Regions from separate parts of the Cellulomonas sp. PSBB021 genome, predicted to be linked through region 1. Evidence: riboswitches for the same ligand, from Rfam matches in the RefSeq annotation. Region 1 holds a riboswitch; each other region holds the start of a gene.
What was found. A riboswitch is a leader RNA that binds a small molecule or an ion and turns the genes downstream of it on or off. The one in region 1 is predicted to bind thiamine pyrophosphate.
Positions count from the first base shown of each region.

Region 1 (7,859 bases):
CGTGCGCCTCGACCAGTTCCACGCGCACCCGATCGAGGCGGACGACACGTCCTCGCTCGTCGTGCGGACCGCGGGCGGGGTCACGGTCGGCGCCGGGCTCACGCTCGCCGCCGCGGAGCGGACGCCCGCGCGCGTCGTCGTGCGCGGCACCGCGGGCGAGGCGACGCTGCTGTACGAGCACGACGAGCTCGAGGTGCACACCCGCACGCAGTCCTGGCGGCGGACGTTCGCGCGCGTCGACCTGCTCGACGACCTGCTCGCCGCGCGCGTCGACCCGTCGGCGCGGCTGCGCTGCGACGTCGCGTCGACCGGTGCGTTCATGCGCGTGCTCGAGGCCGTGCGGCTCGCGCCCGACCCGCGTCAGGTCCCCGCCGCGCACCTGCGCTGGCGCGGGGTCGGGCAGGACCGGCACCCCGTGGTCGGCAGCATCGCCGCGTGGTGCGAGCGAGCCGCGCTCGAACCCGCGACGTTCACCGAGCTGGGCGCGCCGTTCGCGCTCGCGGCGGCGCAGGCCGAGCCCGCGGCCGTGACCGCGCCCCTCGCCCGCCCGTAGGCCGGCAGGCCGTCAGGAGGAACCGTGCACGAGCCGAGCGACCAGAACCCGACCGCGCCGCGCCCGGCGTCGCACCGCGCGACCGTCCCCGGGGCGGGCGTCGTGCCCGACTACGCGCCCGCACCGCCGGGCGAGCGGCTGCGGTACGCGGTCGCGGGGACCGGGCACCGCGCCGGGATGTACGTCGACGCGATCACGGGCGAGCACGCGGACGTCGCGCAGCTCGTCGCGTGGCTCGACCCCAACCCGGGGCGGATCGACCACTACGACGCGCACGCCGCGCGGCGCCTGGGCCGCGACGAGCCGCTCGGCCTGCCGCGGTACACGCCCGACGGCCTGGAGCGGATGGTGGCCGACGAGCGGGTCGACGTCGTCGTCGTGACCTCGCCCGACCGCACGCACGCGGACCTCGTCGCGCGTGCGCTCGACGCGGGCGCGCACGTCGTCGTCGAGAAGCCGCTGACGACGACGGTCGAGGGCTGCCGCACGATCGCGGACGCGGTGCACCGCAGCGGCAACGACGTCGTCATGACGTTCAACTACCGCTACTCGCCGCGGAACTCGACGCTGCGCCAGGTGGTCGCGTCGGGCGAGATCGGCACGGTGACGTCGGTGCACTTCGAGTGGGTGCTCGACACCGTGCACGGCGCGGACTACTTCCGGCGCTGGCACCGGGACAAGGAGTGGTCCGGCGGGCTGCTGGTGCACAAGTCGAGCCACCACTTCGACCTGGTCAACTGGTGGCTGGGCGACGTGCCCGCGCGCGTGTTCGCGTCGGGCGGGCTGCGGTTCTACGGCGACGAGAACGCCCGCGCGCGCGGGCTCGGCCCGCGGCCCGAGCGCGGGACGGGAGTGCAGGGCGACCCGTTCGCGCTCGACCTCACGCGCGACGCGCGCCTGAAGGCGCTGTACCTGGATGCCGAGCACCACGACGGGTACCTGCGGGACCGTGACGTGTTCGGGCCGGGCATCACGATCGAGGACAACGCCTCGCTCGTCGTCGACTACCGCGGCGGGGCGTCGATGACGTACGCGCTCAACGCGCACAGCCCGTGGGAGGGGTACCGGGTCGCGGTCAACGGGACGGCGGGTCGCGCCGAGCTCGAGGTGGTCGAGCGCGGGGCGATCGCGGTGGACGACGAGGGGCGCGCGGTGCTCGACCCGTCGGCGACGCCCGTGGCCGCCGGCGGGCAGCGGGTGCGCCCCGAGGGGGAGCGGCTCGTGGTGCAGCGGCACTGGGAGGCGCCGCGCGAGGTGCCGATCCCCGCGGGGATCGGCGGGCACGGGGGCGGGGACGCGATCCTGCTCAAGGACGTGTTCCGCCGGCACCTGCGCGTGTCCGACGACCCGTTGGGGCGCAGCGCGGGGATGACGGACGGGCTGCGCGCGGTCGCGGTGGGGATCGCGGCGAACCGGTCGCTCTCGACCGGGCAGGCGGTGCTGGTCGACGAGCTGGGCCTCGGTCTCGGCTAGCGGAAAGCGCTTGCCGAACCGGGCGCCCTCTGCCACGATCGGGACGCGGGGCGCGGTCGCGTCCCGCTCTCCGACGGCTCGACGACGAGCCCGACGACGAGCCCGACGACAGAGGGGACGGCCCGTGGCGCGCGTCGCACTCATCACCGGCGGCAACCGGGGCATCGGGCTCGGCATCAGCCGACGACTCGTCACCGACGGGTACGCCGTCTCGATCCTCGCGACGCGCGAGGAACCCACCGACGTGCTCGCCGAGCTGCGCGAGGTCGCCGGGTCCGACGACGCCGTGCGCTACGTCCGCGGCTCGGTCGCCGACCCCGCCGACCACGTCCGCTACGTGCAGGACGCGCTCGACGCGTGGGGCCGGCTCGACGTGCTCGTCAACAACGCGGGCGTCGCGCCCGCGCAGCGCGCCGACCTGCTCGAGGCGACCACCGAGTCGTTCGACCGCGTGCTCGGCATCAACCTGCGCGGGCCGTACTTCCTCACGCAGGAGTTCGCGCGCCGCGTCATCGCGCTGCGGGGCGAGCTCACCGCGCCGCAGCAGGAGCCGGTCGCGACGATCGTCAACGTCTCGTCGATCTCCGCGACGACCGTCTCGACCGACCGCGGCGACTACTGCGTGTCCAAGGCGGGCGTCGCGATGGCCACGCAGCTGTGGGCCGTGCGGCTCGCGTCCGAGGGCATCGTCGTGCACGAGGTGCGGCCGGGCGTGATCGCGACCGACATGACCGCGGGTGTCGCGGGCAAGTACGACGCGCTGCTCGCCGACGGCCTCGCGCCCATCGCGCGCTGGGGCCGACCCGCCGACGTCGCGGGCGCGGTCGCGCTGCTCGCGTCCGGTGCGACGCCGTACTCGACGGGCGAGGTCTTCCACGTCGACGGCGGCATGCACGTCCCGGTCCTGTGACCGACCCCATGACCAGCGAGGTACCCGACCGCAGGAGCCGACGATGCCCCACCGCCACGACCCCGTGCTCGTCCGCATCGGTGAGACCGACGTGCCGGTCGTCACGGCGAACACCGTCGTCGTCGGGACCGGCTCGGCCGGGTTCTGCGCCGCCGACCGCCTGTGGGAGCTCGGCCAGGACGACGTCGTCATGGTCGCGGACAAGGTCAACGCGGGCGCGTCCCGCAACGCGGGCTCCGACAAGCAGACGTACTACAAGCTCACACTCAGCGGCGGCGACGGCGACTCCGTGCGCGAGATGGCGCAGACGCTGTTCGCGGGCGGCGCGATGGACGGCGACAACGCGCTCGCGGAGGCGGCGCTGTCCGCGCGCGGGTTCCTGCGGCTGTGCGACCTGGGCGTCCCGTTCCCGCAGAACCGGTACGGCGAGTTCATCGGCTACAAGACCGACCACGACCCGCGCCGACGAGCCACGTCCGTCGGTCCGTACACGAGCCGCACCATGGTGGAGCGGCTCGAGGCGAAGGTGCACCGCAACGGCACGCGCGTCTTCGACGAGTGCCGCGTGGTCGACCTCGTGACGGTCCCCGCGGACGGCGGGGGCCGCGCGGTCGTCGGGCTGCTCGTCCTGCGGACCGACGTCCGGCACGACGGCGAGCAGTCGCCGTTCCTGCTGTTCCGCTGCACCAACGTGGTCTACGCGACCGGCGGCCCCGCGGGGATGTACGCGACGCGCGTGTTCCCGCACGGGCAGTGGGGCGCCTCCGGCGCGGCGTACCGCGCGGGCGTGCACGGCAAGAACCTCACCGAGTGGCAGTTCGGGCTCGCCTCGACGCACCCGCGGTGGAACGTGTCCGGCACGTACATGCAGGTCATCCCGCGGTTCGTGTCGACCGACGCGGACGGCGGCGACGAGCGCGAGTTCCTCACCGAGGCGATCGGGGACTACGGGCGGCTGCTGTCCCTGGTGTTCCTCAAGGGCTACCAGTGGCCGTTCGACGTGCGCAAGGCGCGCGACGGCTCGTCGCTCGTCGACCTGCTCGTGTACCGCGAGACCGTGCTGCGCGGGCGGCGCGTGTTCCTCGACTTCCGCCGCAACCCCATGCGCGACGAGCTCGACCCCGCGGCGCTCAGCCCCGAGGCCCGCGACTACCTGGAGCGCGCGGGCGTGCTGTTCGGCACCCCGGTGCAGCGGCTGCGGCGCATGAACGAGCCCGCGTACCAGTTCTACCTGCCCAAGAACCCGTACGTGGACCTCGAGACCGACCTGCTCGAGGTCGACGTGTGCGCGCAGCACAACAACGGCGGGCTCGTGGTCGACGCGTGGTGGGAGTCGAACGTGCGCGGGCTGTTCCCCGTGGGCGAGGCCGGCGGCGCGCACGGCGTGTACCGCCCCGGCGGCGCGGCGCTGAACAGCGGGCAGGTCGGGGCGACGCGGGCCGCGCAGATGATCGTCGCACGCCGCACGGACCCGCCCGTCGCGCTCGACCGGTACGCCGCGGCTGCCGCGCCGGTCCAGGCGGCCGCGACCGGGCTCGTCGCCGCCGCGGCGGGGCGGGCCGCGGACGGGTGGGACGAGGACACGGGCGACCTGCTGCGCCGCGTCCAGGAGCTCATGAGCGCCAAGGCCGGGCCCGTGCGCTCCGAGAAGTCCATCCACGAGGCGCTCGACCAGGTGCACGCCTGGCTCGCCGAGTACGAGCGGACCGTGAGCGCCGACCCGTCGTCGCGTCGCTCGGTCAACCGCGTGTTCCTGGTCCGCGACACCCTCACCGCCGCGTACGTGTACCTGTCCGCGATGGCGGACTACGTCGCGCACGGCGGCCGTTCACGCGGGTCGGTCCTGTACTCCGACCCGGCGGGCGAGCTGCCGCGCGTCGGGTACGGCCCCCGGTCCGACGACGAGCTCGACCTGCCCGAGGTGTTCCGCTTCCGTCTCGACGAGGGCGCGCTCGACGACGAGGTGCAGGAGGCCGCGTGGCGGCCGCCGACGGCCGCGGGATCGTCGTCGCCCGCCGAACCCGGCGAGGGCTGGCGCGGGGTCGTCCGACGCGCGCCCGACGACCCCGCCGGCGAGCCGGTGCTCCGGTGGCGGCCGCGCCGCCCGCTGCCCGAGGACGACGACTTCTTCGAGAACGTCTGGCGCGAGTTCCGCGACCACGGCAACGTCCACTGACGGACCCGCCGCCGGCACGGTGACGGCGCGCATCCGAGGGGTGGACAGGGGTGGGGGCGAAGGGGGCAGACCGGACTACGGTGGGCCCGTTCCGTGACACGGGGTGCCGCACAGCGCGGCTGAGATCACACCCGTCGAACCTGATCTAGGTAGCACTAGCGAAGGGATGTCGCGCATGACCCGCATGCGTCCGCACCGCACGCCTCTCTCCCCGAGACCGCCCCGCGAGCACCTGCGCGCGTAGCCGCCGCGCGCTCCTCGCCCGCGCGAGCCGGACGTCCACGCCGGTCCGCGCCACCCGCCGCTCCGTCCGCGGCGACGGATGCAGCGACGAGTGCAGCATGCCCCGCCTTCCCGGCGACGGATGCCGCACCCGTCCCTGCACCGACAGCGCATCCGGCTGCGGATGCGGCCTTCGCGCGCGCTCGTCGCGGGCTGCTGCGCCGTGCGCGCGACCGCCGCGGCGTGCTCGGTCCTTCTGCTGAACGAGGTCCTCGATGTCTCGCACCACCGTCCGGGCGCGGGTTGCCGCGCTGCTCGTCGTCGCGTCGCTCGCCACCGGGTGCGCCGGTCCGTCGTCGGGCGACGACGACGGGCTCACCCGCGTGCGGTTCGCGCTCGACTGGACGCCCAACACCAACCACACCGGCCTGTACGTGGCGCTCGCGCAGGGCTGGTTCGCCGACGCGGGGCTGGACGTGCAGGTGCTGCCGTACAGCGACACCGCGCCGGACCAGCTGGTCGACGCGGGCGCCGCCGAGGCGGGGATCAGCACGCACGACTCGTCGCTCATCGCGCAGGCCGCCGGCGCGGACGTCGTCGCGGTGCTCGCGGTCCTGCAGCACTGGGCGACCGCGATCGGCGTGCGCGCCGACGACGAGCGCATCACCAGCCCGCGCGACCTGGACGGCCTGATCTACGCGGGCTTCGGCGCGCCCGGTGAGGTCCCGCTGCTGCAGGAGGTCATCCGCGCGGACGGCGGGACGGGCGAGTTCACGACCGTCGTGCTCGGCTCGTCGGCGTACGAGGCGCTGTACGCCGGCGAGGCGGACTTCACGATCCCGTACGTCGCGTGGGAGGGCATCGAGGCGGAGCGCGCGGGCACGCCCATGCGCTACCTGGAGTACACGGACCACGGCTTCCCGGACGCGTACGCCGTGGTGGTGGACGCCTCGCGGCAGTGGGTCGCCGACGAGCCCGAGGCGGCGCGCGCGTTCGTCGGGGCTCTGCAGCGCGGGTACGCGTGGGCGGCGGAGCATCCCGACGAGGCCGCGGCGCTGCTCGTCGAGCAGAACCCGGACGCGTTCGCCGACCCAGACCTGGTGACGCAGAGCCAGCGGATGCTGTCCGCCGACTGGCTGCGCGCCGACGACGGCTCGGTCGGCACCATGACGCTCGACCAGGTCTCCGGCTACGGGGACTTCCTGTTCGACGCGGGCATCCTCGCGGGGCCGGACGGCGAGCCGCTCGCCGAGCGTCCGGACTGGTCGACCACGTTCACGACGAGCCTGCTGGGGGAGCCGTGACCCGCGGCGCCGCGCGGGCGCTGCCGGTGCTGCTCGTGCTGACGGTGCTCGGGGCGGTGTGGCAGGTCGCGGCGCTCAGCGTCGCGAACCCGCGGCTCCTGCCGACGCCCGGTCGGGTGGCCGAGCAGGCGTGGGCGCACCGCGACGTCCTGGCAGAGCACACCACGGCGACGCTCGGGGTGACCGCCGCGGGCTTCGGGGTGTCGGTCCTGGTCGCGTGGGCGCTCGCGCTGCTGGTCGACCTGGTGCCCGCGGTCGGGCGCGGGATCGTTCCCGTGCTCGTCGCGTCGCAGACGATCCCCGTGGTCGCGCTCGCGCCGCTGGTGGTGCTGTGGTTCGGGTTCGGGCTGCTGCCCAAGGTGCTCGTCGTGACGCTCGTGACGTTCTTCCCGCTCGTCGTCGGGCTGGTCGAGGGCCTGCGCGCGGCCGGCCCGGGCGCGACCGCGCTGCTCACGAGCATGGGCGCCTCGCGGTGGCAGCAGCTGCGCTGGGTCCGCCTGCCCGGGGCGCTGCCGCGGTTCTTCACGGCGCTGCGCATCGCGGTCACGTACGCGGTCGTCGGGGCGGTGTTCGCCGAGTACGTCGGCGCCGTGCGGGGGCTCGGCACGTACATGAACATGCAGCGCGCGGCGTTCCGCACCGACCTGGTGCTCGCGGCCGTCGCGCTGTGCGCGCTCGTCAGCGTCACCCTGTACGGGCTGACGTGGCTGCTCGAGCGCGTGACCGTGCCGTGGGCGCACCCCCGGGCGGTGGCCCGTGCGTGAGCTCGAGGTCCGCGACGTGCACGTCGCGCGCCCCGGCGCGCGCGGACCGCTGCCGGTGCTCGGCGGCGTCGACCTGCGCGTGCGACCGGGCGAGCTCGTGTGCGTCGTCGGGCCCAGCGGGTGCGGCAAGAGCACGCTGCTGTCGGTCGTCGCGGGACTGCTGCGACCCGACCGGGGCCGCGTGCTCGTCGGCGGGCTCGACGTGACCGGCACGCCCGCGCGCACCGCCTTCATGCCGCAGCAGGACCACCTGTTCGCCTGGCACACCGTGTGCGACAACGTCGCGCTCGGCCTGCGCGTGCAGGGCGTGCGACGACGCGACGCGCGCGCCCGCGCCCGCGACGTGCTCGCCGAGTTCGGGTTGGAGTCCTTCGCGGACGCGCGGCCCGACGAGCTGTCCGGCGGGATGCGGCAGCGCGCCGCGCTCGCCCGCACCGTGCTGCAGGGCCGGGACGTC
Region 1 covers NZ_CP021430.1:2,452,448-2,460,306, reverse strand. Annotated here, with positions in the region: gene CBP52_RS11220 (Gfo/Idh/MocA family protein) at 1-553, shown strand, start outside; gene CBP52_RS11215 (Gfo/Idh/MocA family protein) at 578-2,026, shown strand; gene CBP52_RS11210 (3-ketoacyl-ACP reductase) at 2,151-2,936, shown strand; gene CBP52_RS11205 (FAD-binding protein) at 2,980-5,112, shown strand; TPP riboswitch at 5,202-5,296, shown strand; gene CBP52_RS11200 (ABC transporter substrate-binding protein) at 5,610-6,638, shown strand; gene CBP52_RS11195 (ABC transporter permease) at 6,635-7,402, shown strand; gene CBP52_RS11190 (ABC transporter ATP-binding protein) at 7,395-7,859, shown strand, end outside.

Region 2 (7,859 bases), 1.7 Mb from region 1:
CCTCGCCAGGCGCTGCTCGTGCAGCCGCCGCTCGACGTCGAGGCACGCGGCGGCGCCGCGCGCGAAGAACGCCTGCGCCTCCCCGTCCGGGGCGAGCTCGCTCGCCCGCGCGAGCACCCGCGCGTACCCGGTCAGGTACAGCGCGTCCTGCCGCACGTACTCCTCGAACCGGCCGACCGGCAGCGACCCGTCCGCGAGCGCCCGGACGAACGGCAGGTCCTGCGACCGCTCGACGGCGTCGGCGACGAGACCGGCTACCTGCGCGGTGAACGGCCGGGCGCCCAGCCCCGGCGCGTGGTGCAGGTGGTCGACGGGGCCGTGGCCCGCGCCCACCTCCAACCGCGCCCCGGCCGCGATCGCCCCGGTGAGCCACTGCTTGGCCTCGCGCACCGCCTCCGGCCAGCCGTCGCGCGCGGGCCGCAGCGCCGCGACCGCGGCCGACAGCGAGCACCCCGTGCCGTGCGTGCTCGTCGAGGCGACGCGCTGCGCCGCGACCTCGACGACCGCACCGTCCGGGCCGACGAGCGCGTCCGGGCTCGTCGGCCCGCCCAGGTGCCCGCCCTTGAGCAGGACCGTGGTCCCCGACCCGCGGGAGAGGCGGGTCGCCTGGTCGAGCGCCTGCGCCCACGACTGCGCGCGCGGCTCGTCGACGAGCACCGCCAGCTCGGGCAGGTTGGGCGTCACGAGGTCCGCGCGGCCCACGAGCTCGCGCACGGCGATCTCGGCCTCCGGGTCGAGGAGCCGGTCCCCGCTGGTCGCGACCATCACCGGATCGAGCACGACGACGGGCGAACGCCCCGCGGCACGCTGCCGGTCCAGCCACGCCGTCACCTCGTGCGCGACCTGCGGCGTGGCGAGCATGCCGATCTTCACCGAGTCGACCGTGACGTCGTCGCTGACGGCCTCGAGCTGCGCACGCAGGAACTCCGGCTCGGGGACGTGGACCGCGCGCACACCGCGGGTGTTCTGCGCGACGAGCGCCGTCACGACCGCCATGCCGTACGCCCCGTGCGCGGCGAACGACTTGAGGTCCGCCTGGATCCCGGCGCCGCCCGTCGGGTCGGTGCCGGCGATGGACAGCGCGCGCACGCGCGACGGGCTCACCGCGCACCCGCCGGCGTCGCCACCGTGCCGCTCGCCGACCGCCGCCACGCGGCGACGAGCTCCGCGGCCGCGGCGGACGGGTCGGGCGCGGAGCACACCGCCGAGACCACCGCGAGCCCGTGGGCGCCGGCCGTCCGCACGGCGTCGACGTCACGCGCGTCGAGCCCGCCGATCGCCACGACCGGCAGCCGGGTGCTCGCGACCGCCGCGGCGAGACCGTCGAGGCCGAGCGCGACGTCGGCGTCGGGCTTGGTCGGCGTCAGCCGCACCGGCCCGCTCCCGACGTAGTCGACCAGGTCGGCCGGGACCGCGCGCACGTCGTGCGGTCGTGCCGCCGAGACGCCCACGACCGCGTCGGGGCCGAGCAACGCACGCGCGTCGGAGGCCTCCAGGTCCCGCTGGCCGACGTGCACACCGTCCACGACCGCACCGCGGGCGCGTGCCGCGAGCACCACGTCCACGCGGTCGTCGACGACGAGCAGCGCGGGTCCGGCGGTGCGCACGGCCTCCGCCACCGCGGTCGTGAGCGCGACCAGGTCGCGCACCCCCGCGCGCGTCGCACGCACCTGCACCACGCCGACGCCCGCGCGCACCGCCGCCGCCGCGACGCCGGCGGGGGCGCGGCCGGCCGCCGCGCACACGTCCGCGTCGAGCACGAGGTACGGACCGCCCGGGAACGGGGGGCGCCGCGACGCACCCGCCGCGCCGGTCACGCGGGTGCCCCGACGGGCGCGGTCGCGGCCCTGGGCGCGCCGATGCGCGCGGGCTCCACGACCAGCCGGTCACCCAGCCCGACGACGTGCTCGGGCCGCAGCCCGTACAGCTCGTCGAGCAGCGCGACCTGGAACGAGCCCGGACCGCGCGCGACCGACGCGGCGCGCTCCGCCGCGAGCCCGAGAACCAGCGAGGAGCCGACCGCCGCGGTGAGCGGGTCGGTGACCGCGGCGAACGCCGCCGCGAGCGCGCCGAGCGCGCACCCTGCGCCGGTGATCGCCGTCAGCAGGGGGTCCCCCGCCGACACGCGCACGGCGACGTCACCCGCGACGACGAGGTCGACCGCGCCCGACACCGCGACCGCGCCGCCCGTCGCGTGCGCGAGGCGTACCGCAGCCTCGCGCGCGTCCTCGACGGCGTCGCACGCGTCGACGCCCCGTCCCGACGACGTGAGCCCCGCGAGGCCCAGGACCTCGCTGGCGTTGCCGCGCACCACCGCGGGCCGCGCGCCCAGGAGCTGCTCGGCGAGCCGCGTGCGGACCGACAGCACCCCGACGGCCACGGGGTCGAGCACCCACGGCACGCCGGCGCGCCGCGCCGTGGTGACCGCGGGCTCGAGGCACGCGCGCAGGTCGGGTCCGGGCGTGCCGAGGTTCGCCAGGACCGCGCCCGCGACGGCCGCGAGCTGCTCGGCCTCGCCCGGGACCGCGGTCATCGCGGGCGAGGCGCCCACCGCGAGCAGCGCGTTGGCCACGAGGTTCGTCGTCACCTCGTTGGTGAGGCACTGCACGAGCGGCGTGCGTGCCCGGACCTCCGTGAGCGCCCGCGCCACGTCGGCGGCGAGCCTGCCGGGGCTCAGGGGCGGGGCGCCGCCTAGATCGTCGGCGCGCTCGTCGGAGCGCTCGTCGGCGGGAGGGCAGGGTGGGACGGCAGACGTCATGGAGATGACATCCCTTCGCTAGTACGAACTAGATCAGGTTCGGCGGGTGTGATCTCAGCCCTGCGTGCAGGGCACCCCGTGTCAGTGCGGCCAGGGTAGCCCGCGCGCACCGCCGCCGTCCGCCCTCCGTCCGCCCACCGGACGGCGCGTCGGCGGGCGTCGGCGGGCGCGTCGACGACGACCGGGCGAGCCGACCGGCCGGTGGGCCGCACAGGTGGGCATGCGCGAGGGGCGCCCGACCGTGGTGGTCGGACGCCCCTCGAGCGTGCTGGCTGCCGCGTCCCTCGGGTCAGCGGCGGCCGTGCCCCCCGTGCTTCACGACGAGCGTCCGGACCGCGGACACCGAGGCGTACGAGTCGTCGCCCTGGTACTTGGCCCGGACCGTCACGTCACGGGTCACCGCCGGCAGCCGGAACGTCGCCTTCCCCTTCTGGAGCGTCGCGACGAGCGGACGGCCGCCGGCCTCGAGCGTCACCTTGCCGGTCGGCGAGGGGGCACCGGCCACCCCGGCGACCGTGACCGCGATGGTCGGACGCGTGCCACGGGTGACGGTCCACGACGCGGTCGACAGCGCGATCGTCGGCGTCGCCCTGGTGACGGTGAGCCGCACGGGCGCGGAGGTCGAGGCGGTCAGGTCCGCCGAGCCGCCGTACACCGCGGTGAGCGTGTGCGTGCCGCGCGCGAGCGTGCGCGGGAGCACGACCGTCGCGGTCGCCGTCGCGCCCGACCCCGTGAGCGTGCCCGCCCCGAGGACCCTCGCGCCCTCGCGGACCTGGACCACGCCGGTGGGAGCGCCCCCGGTCGACGTGACCGTCACGGTCGCGGTGACCGTGCCGCCGAACGACACGGTCGTCCGGTCGAGGGACAGCGTGGTCGTCGACGTCGCCTTCGCGACCGTCACGGACAACGAGCCCTCGGACCCCTCCCATGCCTCGTCGACCGGGACGAGCACCGCCCGCAGGGCGTGCGTACCCCCGCCCAGCCGGACGTCGAGGCTCGCCCGGCCGAGCTTCACCGGGACGGTCCCGAGCCAGGTGCTCCCGTCGACGAACGTCACCGTGCCGGTCACACCCGCGGGCGTCACGGTCGCGACGAGCGTCTGCGTCGCGCCCGCGACCGGGTCGCCGGTCATCGTGAGCGTCGTGGTGGTCGGCCCGGACGACGCCGGCTCGACCGTGAGCCGCAGGTGGACCGTGGTGCCGCTGGGGCTCGCGACGAGCGTGAGCTCGTGCTCCCCCGCCGCCGTGCCCGCGGGCACGACCGCGGACACCGTGGCCGCGCCGCCGGTGACCGTCGCCGTGCCGATCGACTCACCGTCGAGCCGCACGTCCAGGCTCGTGTTGCGCGGCGAGCCGAGGCTCGTGAGGTCCAGGTGCGACACCTCGAACCCGAGCCTGCCGCCCGCCTCGACCGACTCGGGTGCGTCGCTCACGGCCACGGCGTGCCGCGCGAAGTCGGGCGACAGGCCGGGGTGCGCCCGCAGGTACGCGATCCACGCGTCCCGGTCGACCAGACCCGAGTCACGCGTGTCGCTGCCCTGCGTGAACACCCGGAAGTTGTCGCCGCCCGTCGCGAGGAACGAGAACGTCCCCACGCGGTAGTCGGCGTCCGCGTCCAGCGGCTCGCCGTCGATCGTCACCGACGTGATGCGGCTGCCCTCCGGCAGGCTCGCGTCGTACGTGTACGACACGTTGTCGGACAGCCCGAGCTGCAGGTATGGCCGGCTCGGCACGTTGCCCGCGGCGTCACGCTGCCACTGCTGCTCGAGCATCGTGCGGACCTGCGCACCCGTGAGCGTCGTCGTCCAGAGGTTGTTGACGAACGGCAGAACGGCGTTCGCCTCGGCGTACGTCACCACACCGTCCGTCGTCTCGGCGCCCGAGCGTGCGTACAGCAGCTCGTTGCGCAGCCCGCCCGGGTTGACGACGCCGATGTCGGCGCCGCCCAACCGGTCCTCCGCGAGGGTGTCGCGCAGCGCGTTCGCCACCAGGTTCCCGAGCGTCGACTCGCTCGCGCGGTCGTCGCGACCCGTCGTCGGCAGCGGGCCGGAGCCTGTGTAGACGCCGTCCACGTACGAGCCGCCGGAGTACGCCGTCGTGATGTCCGCCGTGACCGAGCCGACCGGCTCGCTGCCGACCTCGTTCGCGTACGCGACCGCCGCGTCGACGATCGTCTTGACCTCGGCCACCCGCGGGAAGGCCGCGACCAGGTCGGCGTCCGCCGTCGTCGTGCGCGCCACGTTCGCCTCGGTGTGCGCGAGGACCTCGTCGGTCGCCCGGTCGTACGTGAGGACGACCTTGCCCACGAACTCGCCGTACGAGCCCGTCTGCACGACGGGTCGCGTCGCACCCGGGACACCGGGGACGTCCGCCGACCACGCGTACTGCTTGTGGGTGTGGCCGGTGAAGATCGCGTCGACCGCCGCGGACGTGCCCGTGACGATGTCCGCGAACGCGCCGCCCGCCGCGACCTCCTGCGCGAGCGTGGCGCCGTCGGGCGTGCCCGCGCTCGCACCCTCGTGGTACTCGGCGACGACCACGTCGGCCTCACCGTTCGCCTCGTCGCCGTCGGTGAGCCGCGCCGCGACGCGGTTGACCGCCTCGACCGGGTCGCCGAAGTCGAGGTCCGCGATCCCGGCCGGGGTGACGAGCGAGGGGGTCTCCTCGGTCACCGCGCCGACGACCGCGACGTCGACGCCGTCCATGTCGACCATCGCGTACTCCGGCAGCACCGGGTCCGTCGTGCCCTTCGCGTAGACGTTCGCGCCGAGGTACGCCCACGCCGCGTTGCGGTCGTCGTCCGGGCCCACCACGCGGTCCCGCAGGTCCGCGAAGCCCTGGTCGAACTCGTGGTTGCCCACCGCCGAGGCGGCCAGGTCGAGGGCGTTGAGCACGTCGATCGTCGGCTGGTCCTGCTGGACCGCCGACGCGAACAGCGACGCACCGATGTTGTCGCCGGCCGACAGGAACGCGACCGGTCCCGGCGCGGCGGCGCGCAGCTGCTCGACCGTGCCGGCGAGCTTGACGGTGTTCGACCCCGCGGCGGCGGACTCGATGCGGCCGTGGAAGTCGTTGATGTTGAGGAGCGTCAGGTCGACCGTGCTGCCGGCCTCACCCGCGTCGAGCCCCACGACCACCGGGTCGTGGTCCGACGAGCGGTACTCGTCGGACGCGTAGTACAGCGCGCCGTGGTAGTCGTACCGGCTGTACTCGAGCGCGATCGACTCCTCGGCGTTGATCTCCCAGACGTCCGCGCCGGTCGCCCGTGCGAGCGCGTGCTCGTTGAGCAGCACGTGGTCCAGCGACCCCGACAGCCCGCCGAACGAGTACGAGTACTCCCCCGGCGCGAGCTCGGTCGTCGCGTCCGCGTAGCCCGCGTCGTACAGGACCTGGAGCGGGTCCTCGAGGGTGTACGCGTTGAAGTCCCCGACGAGCGCGACCGACTCGACGTCGCCCTGGATGTCGGCGACCCAGTCCCGCAGCGCGGTCGCCTGCGCGACGCGCGACGCGTTCGACGCGCCCTGCCCGTCGCCCGCGTCCGCATCGCCGGGCAGCGGTCCCGCCGAGCCCTTCGACTTGAGGTGGTTGACCGCGACGAGCACCGGCTCGCCGCCGCCGACCGGCGCGAACACCTGCGCGATCGGCTCGCGCGCGTTGTCGAACGGCTCACCGGAACCCGACAGGGTGCCCAGCGCGCGGGACTCGCCGACGCGTTCCACGGCGGCGGGCTGGTAGATCAGCGCGTTCGAGATGACGTCCATCTCGCCGACCGGCGGCAGCTGCGACGACGAGGGCACGAACGCCCAGCGCTCCTCGCCCGCGGCGTCGTTCAGCGCGTCCACGAGCGTGCCGAGCGCCTCGTCGGCGACGCCGTCGACCACGAGCGAGTTCTCGATCTCGAGCAGCCCGACGACGTCCGCGTCGAGCGCGTTGATCGCCGTGACGATCTTCGCCTGCTGACGCTCGAGGTCCGCGGGGTCCCACGCACCGCGCGGGTCGCACCCCTCGCGCACGGTCACGCCGTCGCCGGTGCGGTCCGTGTACGGGACGCAGCCCGGCGTCTGGGCGCCGAGCGTCGTGAAGTAGTTGAGCACGTTGAACGACGCGACGGTGAGGTCGCCGCCCACGTCGCGCGGCGAGTCGGTCCGCGTGTTCTCGACCGTGACCGGGCTGTTCGCCAGACCCTGCACCGGGCGCGTGGGGTCGAGCTTCCACGTGGAGTTCACGTAGGTCACGACGACCGGCTCGTCGAACGTCACCGACGCACCGACCCGCACCGGGTTCTCGAGCGACACGTACGACGGGACGAGCCCCTGGTTCGCGGTGCTGAGGAAGTTCGTCGTCGCGCCGTCGTCGAGCACGACGCCGCGTGCCGCGTTGTCGTCCTTGACGGCCTGGATCGCGGCGGTGTCCTGCGGGTCGGCCACCTCGGTCCACTGCAGCAGCGGCGTGGTGCCCGTCGCCAGCCCGAGCTCCCCGTACTGGTTGGTGGAGAACGTGTTCGTGACCGTGAGGTCGCCGGTGGGCAGCAGGAGCATCGACTCGATCGCCTCACGTGCCGCGGCGGTCGCGGGCCACGCGCCGGTGAGCGGCGTGACGCTCGCGTCGGAGTCGAGGACCTCCAGCCCCGCCGCGCTCGTCACGGTGATCTCGGTGAGCCCCTGGAACTCGCTCACCGCGCCCGTGACGCGCACCTCGTCGCCGATCGTGACGAGGTCGTCGGTGCTCGCCGAGAACACGAAGATCGCGTCGGACGCGGTGCGGCTGCCGAGGGCGCCGCCCGTGCCGGCGGTCTGGATGACGTAGCCGTTGCGGCCGCCCGTGGGGTACGCGGCGGTGACCACGCCCTGGGTCGTGACCGTCCGGCCGGCGTACGGCGACGTGTCACCGGTCCCCTGGACCTCCGCGATCGGGACGACGGTGGGGTCGGGGTCGGGGTCGGGGCCGGGGTCGGTGCCGCCCTGCGCGCGCTGCGGCGTCGGAGCGCCCGCCGTGAAGTCCGCGGCGTTGTCGGCCGTGTTGGTGTGCTCGTCGTCACGCGAGACCGAGGTGGTCGCACTCGCCGCCGGCGCGGGGCCCGAGCCCGCGTACGACGACGCCGT
Region 2 covers NZ_CP021430.1:779,763-787,621, reverse strand. Annotated here, with positions in the region: gene thiD (bifunctional hydroxymethylpyrimidine kinase/phosphomethylpyrimidine kinase) at 1-1,104, opposite strand, end outside; gene thiE (thiamine phosphate synthase) at 1,101-1,817, opposite strand; gene thiM (hydroxyethylthiazole kinase) at 1,814-2,758, opposite strand; TPP riboswitch at 2,752-2,847, opposite strand; gene CBP52_RS03535 (ExeM/NucH family extracellular endonuclease) at 3,048-7,859, opposite strand, start outside.
Region 2: it holds a riboswitch for thiamine pyrophosphate, as region 1 does, so the genes downstream of both, thiM (hydroxyethylthiazole kinase) here and CBP52_RS11200 (ABC transporter substrate-binding protein) in region 1, are expected to answer to the same signal.

Region 3 (7,859 bases), 360 kb from region 1:
GTCCGGCCATGACGGCGACGGGGTAGGCGAAGAAGACGACGAGGAACGCGAGCGGCACGAGGACCGCGACGGTCCAGGCCGCGCCCCGACCGAGCCCCGCTCCCCGCACGCGCACGCGGGCCGTCGGGCGCGCGGGCCCGCCGGTCGGTGCGTCGCGCACGGGGCGCGGGAGCTCGGTCGTCGCGGTCATGTCAGCCGATCACGGTCTGCGACCACGTCGAGAGCCACACGTCGCGGTTCGCGGCGATGTCGCCCGGTGCGACCTCGAACGGGTGCTCGGCCAGCGGCGCCCACAGCGTCCACTGCGCGGGCAGCACGACCTGCGAGCTCACGGGGTACATGTACATCGAGCCGGGGATGTCGACCTGCACCTCGTAGGACAGCAGGTAGTCGAGCAGCGCGCGCGCACCCGCGGGGTTCTCGGCGCCCGCGAGCACGCCCGCGTACTCGACCTGCCGGAAGCACGTGTCGAGCAGCGCCGAGGTCGTCGGCTCGTCGCCGCCCTCGGGGACGGTCGACGGCGGCGACGACGCGTAGGACAGCACGATGGGCCGCGGCCCGCCGCCGCCCCCGCCGGAGAAGTCGGTGAAGTACGCGTCGGACCAGCCGTCGGCGACCTTGAGCCCGTTGTCGACGAGCGCCTGCCAGTACTGCGGCCACTCGTCGCCCTTGGCGCCGATGGTCGCGAGCAGGAAGGCGAACCCGGGTGAGGAGGTCACCGCGTTGGGGACGACGAGCAGGTCCTCGTACGCGGGCTTCGTGAGGTCGTCGAGCGTCGTCGGCGGCTGCAGGTCGTGCTTCGCGAACCACTGCTCGTCGACGTTGAGGCACACGTCGCCGAAGTCGACAGCGGTGAGCGCGCCCGCGTCGTCGCCCTCGACCGCGAAGCCGATCGCGTCGTCCGCCGCGTCGCCCTGCGACCGGTACGGCTCGAGCACGCCCTCGGTGAGGGCGCGGGACGCGAACGCGTTGTCGATCCCGTACACGAGGTCACCCAGCGGCGCGTCCTTGGTGAGGACGAGCTGGTTGACGAGCGCGCCGGCGTCGCCGGGCTGGACCACCTGGACCTCGACGCCCGTGGCGTCGGTGAACTTCTCGAGCAGGCCGTCGGACAGCGCGAACGAGTCGTGCGTCACGAGGGTGACGGTGCCGCCGAGCTCGGCGGACGGGTCGGCGCCTGCCGTCCCCGTCGTGCCCGCGGTGGGGGTGCTGCCCGGCCGCGTGCTCTCGTCCGCGATCGCGCAGCCCGCGAGGACGAGCGCGGGGACCAGCAGGCCGCCGAGCAGCGCGGCCGTGCGGCGGGTGGGTCGGGATGCGCGGGTGCCGCGCACCGTCGGACCGGTCATGCGTTCTGCCTCCTGGCGTCGTCTGCGAGGAGGGGTCCACCGCCTCGTCGCACCGAGGACCCCGGCACGACGAGGCGGAGGTGAGAAGTCCCGACTCCCTACGCCGGTATCACCCGGATCAGGTTCGAGGGTCTGCGGCTGTCCCGCACTCTCAGCGCCCTGGTGTCAGCCCGGCGCTCCCCTGTCGTTCAGGGGTCGATGCTACCCGCGCCCGGACGCCGAGCGGCGCGCGCGGACCGCCCGTGGGCGGTAGCGTCGGCGTCCATGGCAGGCAAGCCCTCGACCCCCGTCCTCGCGAAGCTCGTCGGACTCGCCGCGGCCGCCGCGGCGGCGTGGGCGGCGAACCAGGTGATCACCCAGTCCTGGCAGGCCGCGCGCGGCCACAAGCCGCCGAAGGCGGAGGACCCGGGCGACTCGCAGCTCGCGGAGATCCTCGTGGCCGCGGCGCTGTCCGGTGCGGCGGTCGCGGTCGCTCGTGCGCTCGCGACGCGCGGCACGGCGCGCTTCGCGGTGAAGACCGACATCACCGACTGAGCCGGCCCCCGTCCCGTCGCCCGGCGCCCCGGCGTCAGGGGTGCAGGTCGGGCGCCTGCGTGATGCCGAAGACGTCCCGCAGCGCGCGCCGCGCCGCGAACCAGCCGCCGAGCCCGTGCACGCCGGGTCCGGGCGGGGTCGAGGCCGAGCACAGGTACACGCCGTCGAGCCCCACGGCGTACGGGTCGAGCCGCGGGGTGGGCCGCGCGACCATCTGCCACATGGTGACCGCGCCGGACGCGATGTCCCCGCCGACGTAGTTCGCGTTGTGGCCGGACATCCGCGCGGCGGGGACGCACCGGCTCGCGACGACGAGGTCGCGGAACCCGGGCGCGTACCGCTCGACGTGCGCGGTGACCGCCTCGGTCACGTCGACGTCCGACCCGGCGGGCACGTGCGCGTACGTCCACAGGGGACGCAGGCCGTCGACGACGCGCGTCTCGTCGACCACCGCGGGGTCGCTCAGCAACGTCATGGGCCGCTCGGGGTGCTGCCCGCGCGCGACCTGCGCCTCGGCGTCGGCCATCTCCCGGCGCGTCCCACCCAGGTGCACGGTGCCCGCGAGCGCGACCTCGGGGTCCGTCCACGGCACCGGCCCGGAGAGCACGAAGTCGACCTTGCTGGCGCCGTCGCCGTACCGGAACGCGCTCAACGCCCGCCGAGCGCGAGCGGGCAGCTCGTCGCCCAGCACCTCGACGACCGTGCGCGGCGTCGTGTCGAACAGGTAGGCGTGCGCGCCCGGCAGGTCGGCCGCGGTGCGCACCGGGTGGTCCGTGACGACCTGGCCGCCGTGCGCCTCGAGGTCGGCGCGCAGCGCGTCGGTGATGGCGCGCGAGCCGCCGCGCGGGATGGACCAGCCGGACCCGGCGTGCGCGAGCGACGCGAGCAGCAGCGCGGTCCCGGCCGCGGCGAGCGACGGCAGCGGGGTGCTCGCGTGCGCCGCGACACCCGTGAGCAGCGCGGGTGCGAGGTCCCCGGAGAACCGCCGGTCCCACGCACGGGTGCCCTGCTCGAGCACGGCGAACCCGAACGCCGCCGCGGTCGGCACGCCGCCGGGGAGCAGGCCGGGCGGGACCGAGCGCTTGTCACCGAGCGCGAGCCGCACCACGTGCGGCCAGTGCTCCGACAGCCGCCCGACGAGAGCACGCCACGCGGGCCCGTCCTCGCCGAGCGCCTCCACCGTGCGGTCCAGGTCGCGGTACGCGAGGCCCGACCGCCCGCCGGGCAGGGGCTGCGCGTACGAGACCTCGGGGGTCAGGAGCTCGACGCCGCGCGCGGCCAGGTCGAAACCGCGGAAGAACGGCGACGCCCACGCCATCGCCTGCACCGCCGAGCACACGTCGTGCACCACGCCCGGCGCGAGGCCCAGGTCGAGCGTGCGCGCACCACCGCCCGCGTCGGGCTGCGCCTCGAGCACCGTGACCTGGAGCCCGGCGCGCGCGCACGTGACCGCGGCCGCGAGGCCGTTGGGTCCGGCGCCCACGACGACGACCTCGGTGTGACCCTCGCCGCGCCCGCGCACCTGCGACCCCTCGCCTCGCCCGTCCAGGAACCCCGCCATCCAACCACCACGGCGCGACCCGCGAGCGGTGGGCGTGCGCGAGGGCGAGCGCGTGGGCGCGCGAGCGGCGCGCGAAGTCGAGGCGCGAAAGCCGCCCGTCCGGTGCGCGGCGTCTGGCAGAGTTCGTCCCGTCGGCCGAGGGGGCGGACGGTGACGTGCGGGGGGACGGGTTGAGCGGGGCGGCGGACGGCGTGGGCCGGGAGCCCACCGCGGCGACGGTGCGGGAGGACCTGCGCGAGGACCTGCGCGAGGACGCGCGGGCACGGCGCCGCGCCCGAGCGGTCACGTGGACCGTGCTGGGCGTCATCGCGCTGGGTGCGCTGGTGGAGGCCGAGGCGTGGCCGGTGACCGCGTTCCGCCTGTTCAGCACGGTGCGAACCGCGGACGGCGCGTCGCTGCGGCTCGTCGTGACGGGGACGGACGGCGTGCGCGTGACCGTCCCGATGCCGGCCGACGCGCCGCTCGCGGCGACGTCCCACCAGCTCGCCGAGCTGCGCGACCTGCCCACGGGCGCCCGCCGCGAGAAGGTCGTCGCGTGGCTGCGCCTCGCGGGTCTCGACCCCGCGGCGTTCACCTCGGCGGCGGTCGAGCGGACCGCGTGGACCATGGACGGCGAGACGCGTGAACGGCACGAGCACGGGCCGACGACGGTGCTCGCGCAGGTGACGCTGTGAGCGTCTCGGCGCCGGAGCGCCGTCCAGCCGTGCGCAGCCGTGACGGCCGCGTGCGCGCGCTCGTCGGGACGCTCGACGCCCGGCTGACCGCGCCCGGGCCGGGCTACCGGCTCCGCGAGGTCCACACGCTCGTCGCGCTCGTGATCGGGCTGCGTCTCGTCGCGCGCGACTGGGCCGCGATCGCCGAGCGGCCGGCCGCGCTGACCGACGGCCTGACGTTCGTGTCGTGGCTGCCGGCGGCGCTGCCCGCGTGGCTGCCCGTGACGCTCGCGGTGCTCGGCACGGCGGGGGTCGCGCTGGTGCTCGCGCGGCGCCGCGCGCACGCCGGGTTCGTGCTCGCGTGGGTCTGCTACGCGGTGCTGTGCGCGTCGTGGGGCTCGTCGGGCAAGGTGCTGCACAACGACGTGCTGACGGTGTGGGTCGCGGTGCCGCTGCTGTTCGCGCGCGTGCCGCGCCGCGACCAGGACGACGAGCGTGCGGTGGTGTGGGGGTGGCCGCCGCGCGCGGCGCTCGCGGTGCTGGCGCTCGTCTACTGGCTCACGGGCGTGCAGAAGCTGCGGCACTCGGGGATCGGGTGGGCGCTGTCCGACAATATGACGTGGGTGCTGCGGCAGGGCACGTCGCCGCACGCGGCCGGGGTCGCGCAGTGGGTCGCGGACCACGCGGTGCTGGCGAGCGGGCTCGCGACGGGTGCGCTGCTGCTCGAGCTGACCGCGCCCGTGTGGCTGCTGTGGCGCCGCACGCGCGCACTGTTCGCGCTCGCGGTCGCGGTGATGCACGCCAGCATCTGGCTGTTCCTGGGGATCGACTACTCGGCGTGGGTGCTCACGGCGGTGGCCGTCGCGGTGCCGATGAGCCTCGCCACGGGCCGCCGCCTGGAGGACGTGAGACCGGTGCGCGCCGCGATCGGACGCAGTTAATCGTTTCATTCGGACAAATCTCCGCGCGTCGCCCGCCAAGATGCCACCCAAGCGGGTCGCCGGACCTCGGCACCCCGCGGCCGGCTCTCCCCACGATCCCCGGCCACCCCCGACGCAACGCTGCGAGGCGCCATGTCCGTGCTGTCCGCCTGCGACCTCGTCGCACGCACCGGATCCCCGGCCGAGCTGCGCGGTGCCCACCTCGAGGTCCACGACGGCGAGGCCGTCGCCCTGCTCGGGCCCGCCCGCTCCGGCACCACCACGATGCTCCAGGCGCTCGCCGGCCTCGTGCACCCCCTGCGCGGCCGCGTCCGCCTCGACGGCCGCGACCTCGCGACGCTGCGCCCGCACGAGCTCGCCGCCACGCGGCTGAGCGCGCTCGGCCTCGTCTTCCCCGACGACGACCTGCTCCCCGAGCTCACGCTCGTGCAGAACGTCGAGCTGCCCCTGCTGCGCATGGGCGTGCCCGGCACCGAGGCCCGCCAGCGCGCCGCGACCCTGCTCGGCCGGCTCTTCGTCGGTGCCGGTGCGGACCACCTGCCCGAGGCCGTCTCGTTCGGTCAGCGCCAGCGCGCCGCGGTCGCGCGCGCGCTCGTCCACCGCCCCCGCGTCGTGCTCGCCGAGGACCCGACCGCGGGCCTCGACTCGTGGCGCGCGCTCGCGCTGTTCGGGCTGCTCGTCGCCGTCGCGCGCGACTGCGGCACGGCGGTCGTCGTCGCGACGCAGGACCCGGAGCTCGCGTGCCTCGCCGACCGCGTGGTCGAGCTGCGCGACGGCCTGCTCGTCGAGCGTCCCGTGGCCCGCACCTACACGCGCTGACCGCTCGTCGTCGGCACCCCGACGACGAGGCGCGGCTCAGACGTCGTCGCGCGTGCGCGCCTCGCGCAGGTCGCGGGTCAGCTCGTCGGCCACCAGCAGGTCGTTGCGGACCTTGCCCGTCCGGTACCCCGCGCGTCCCACCATGTGCGCCGCGACGGGCGCCGTGAGCAGCCCGAACACCGCGACCAGCACGAGCGCCCACACGGCACCGCCCGAGCGCAGCCGCAGCCCGAGCCCGACGAGCACGAGGACGAGCCCCAGCACCTGCGGCTTGGTCCCGGCGTGCATCCGCGCGAGCAGGTCGGGGAACCGCAGCGCCCCCACCCCCGCCGCGAGCACGAGGAACGAGCCGCCCAGCAGCGCCACGACCGACACCACGTCCGCGAGGGTGTCCCAGCCCGAACCTGCGGTCATCGCACCTCTCCCTCCGCGCCGCCGCCGTGGTGCTCCTCGGGCTCCGCCGCGGGCCGCATCTCGGCCTCCTCGGCCTCGCGCCGGGCGGCCTCCTCGGCCGCGACCTCCTCGCGCGTGCGCACCCGGCCCTCACCCTCGGGCTCGACGGCCGCGAACCGCGCGACCGTCACCGATCCCACGAAGCCGACCAGCGACAGCACGACGAGCACGGGCACCACGTCGGTGCGCCGCTGCGCGGCCGCGTACAGCGCGAACGCCGCGATGACCGCGGTCACCGTGATGTCGAGCGCGATGGTCCGGTTCAGCATCGAGGGACCCCGCTCGGCCCGCACGATCGCGAGCGCCGCACCCACCGTGATCATGGCCGCGCAGACGAGCACCACCCACGTCATCCGCGCACCCCCGCCGTCTCGGGGGCCAGCAGACCCGCCGACCGGAGCTCGGCACGTGACGCGAACGCCCGCAGCACGCGCTCCTCCTGGTCGAGCACGGCCTGCCGCGCCGCCTCGATCCCGCCCGCCGCGCGCACGTCGAGCACGTGCAGGTACAGCCGGCCGGTGAGCCGGTGCGCCTCGACGACGAGCGAGCCGGGCACGAGCGAGCACAGCTCCGCGGTCATCGTCAGGTAGAGGTCCGAGTGGCTGCGCAGCTGCACGCCGATCACCGCGCCGTGCGGGGTGTACCGCGGGCGCAGGGCCAGGAACGCGACCTCGAACGACGCGCGCAGCAGGTCCCACGCGAACCGCGCGAACAGCCGGACCACGCCCCACGGGTGCACCGTGCCGTGGAAGTCGACCGACGCCATGCGCAGACCCAGCGTGACGAGCAGCGCGAGCGTGCCGCCCGCGACGACGTTCGCGGCGCTGAGGTCGCCCCACAGGAACACCCACACGACCGTCAGCCAGACGACCGTGCCCCAGGGCAGGCGGCGCGCGCGCCGCGGGTGCAGGCTCACGGCTCCGCCCCCGTCCGCGCGTCCTCGTCGGCGCCCTGGCGTCGCGCGTCCTCGTCGGCCACGTCCGCGGACTCGCCCTCGCCCCGCTCGCCGTCGGGCAGCACCGCGCGGATGTACGTGGTGCGCAGCGCGAACGCGTTGGCCGCGCGCTCGGTGTACGCGTACAGCGGCCCGGCCGCGAACGTCAGCCCGAGCCCGACGAGCACGAGCGCGGCGGTCGGTCCGACCATCCCGAACGGCAGGCGCCCCGGGCGGGGCTCGTCCTGCGGCGACTGCCAGAACGCCTTGTTCCACGCCTTGACCAGCGCGTACAGCGTGAGCAGCGACGTGACGACGGACCCGACCACGAGCAGGTACGCGAGCGGTGTGCCGGCGTCGACGCCGGCCTGCAGGAGCCCGAGCTTGCCGAGGAACCCCGACAGCGGTGGGATCCCCGCGAGGTTCATCGCGGGCACGAAGAACAGGATCGCGAGCACCGGGGCGAGCTTCGCCAGGCCGCCGAGCCGGGTCAGCGACGTGGACCCGCCCACCCGCTCGACGAGGCCGACGACGAGGAACAACGCGGTCTGCACGGTGATGTGGTGCGCCACGTAGTACACGGCCGCGGTCCACCCCGCCTCGGTGGACAGCGCGATG
Region 3 covers NZ_CP021430.1:2,817,416-2,825,274, forward strand. Annotated here, with positions in the region: gene CBP52_RS13050 (iron ABC transporter permease) at 1-190, opposite strand, end outside; gene CBP52_RS13055 (thiamine ABC transporter substrate binding subunit) at 192-1,346, opposite strand; TPP riboswitch at 1,425-1,539, opposite strand; gene CBP52_RS13060 (DUF4235 domain-containing protein) at 1,611-1,880, shown strand; gene CBP52_RS13065 (NAD(P)/FAD-dependent oxidoreductase) at 1,915-3,441, opposite strand; gene CBP52_RS13070 (hypothetical protein) at 3,597-4,115, shown strand; gene CBP52_RS13075 (hypothetical protein) at 4,112-5,035, shown strand; gene CBP52_RS13080 (ABC transporter ATP-binding protein) at 5,168-5,854, shown strand; gene mnhG (monovalent cation/H(+) antiporter subunit G) at 5,891-6,268, opposite strand; gene CBP52_RS13090 (monovalent cation/H+ antiporter complex subunit F) at 6,265-6,660, opposite strand; gene CBP52_RS13095 (Na+/H+ antiporter subunit E) at 6,657-7,223, opposite strand; gene CBP52_RS13100 (Na+/H+ antiporter subunit D) at 7,220-7,859, opposite strand, start outside.
Region 3: it holds a riboswitch for thiamine pyrophosphate, as region 1 does, so the genes downstream of both, CBP52_RS13055 (thiamine ABC transporter substrate binding subunit) here and CBP52_RS11200 (ABC transporter substrate-binding protein) in region 1, are expected to answer to the same signal.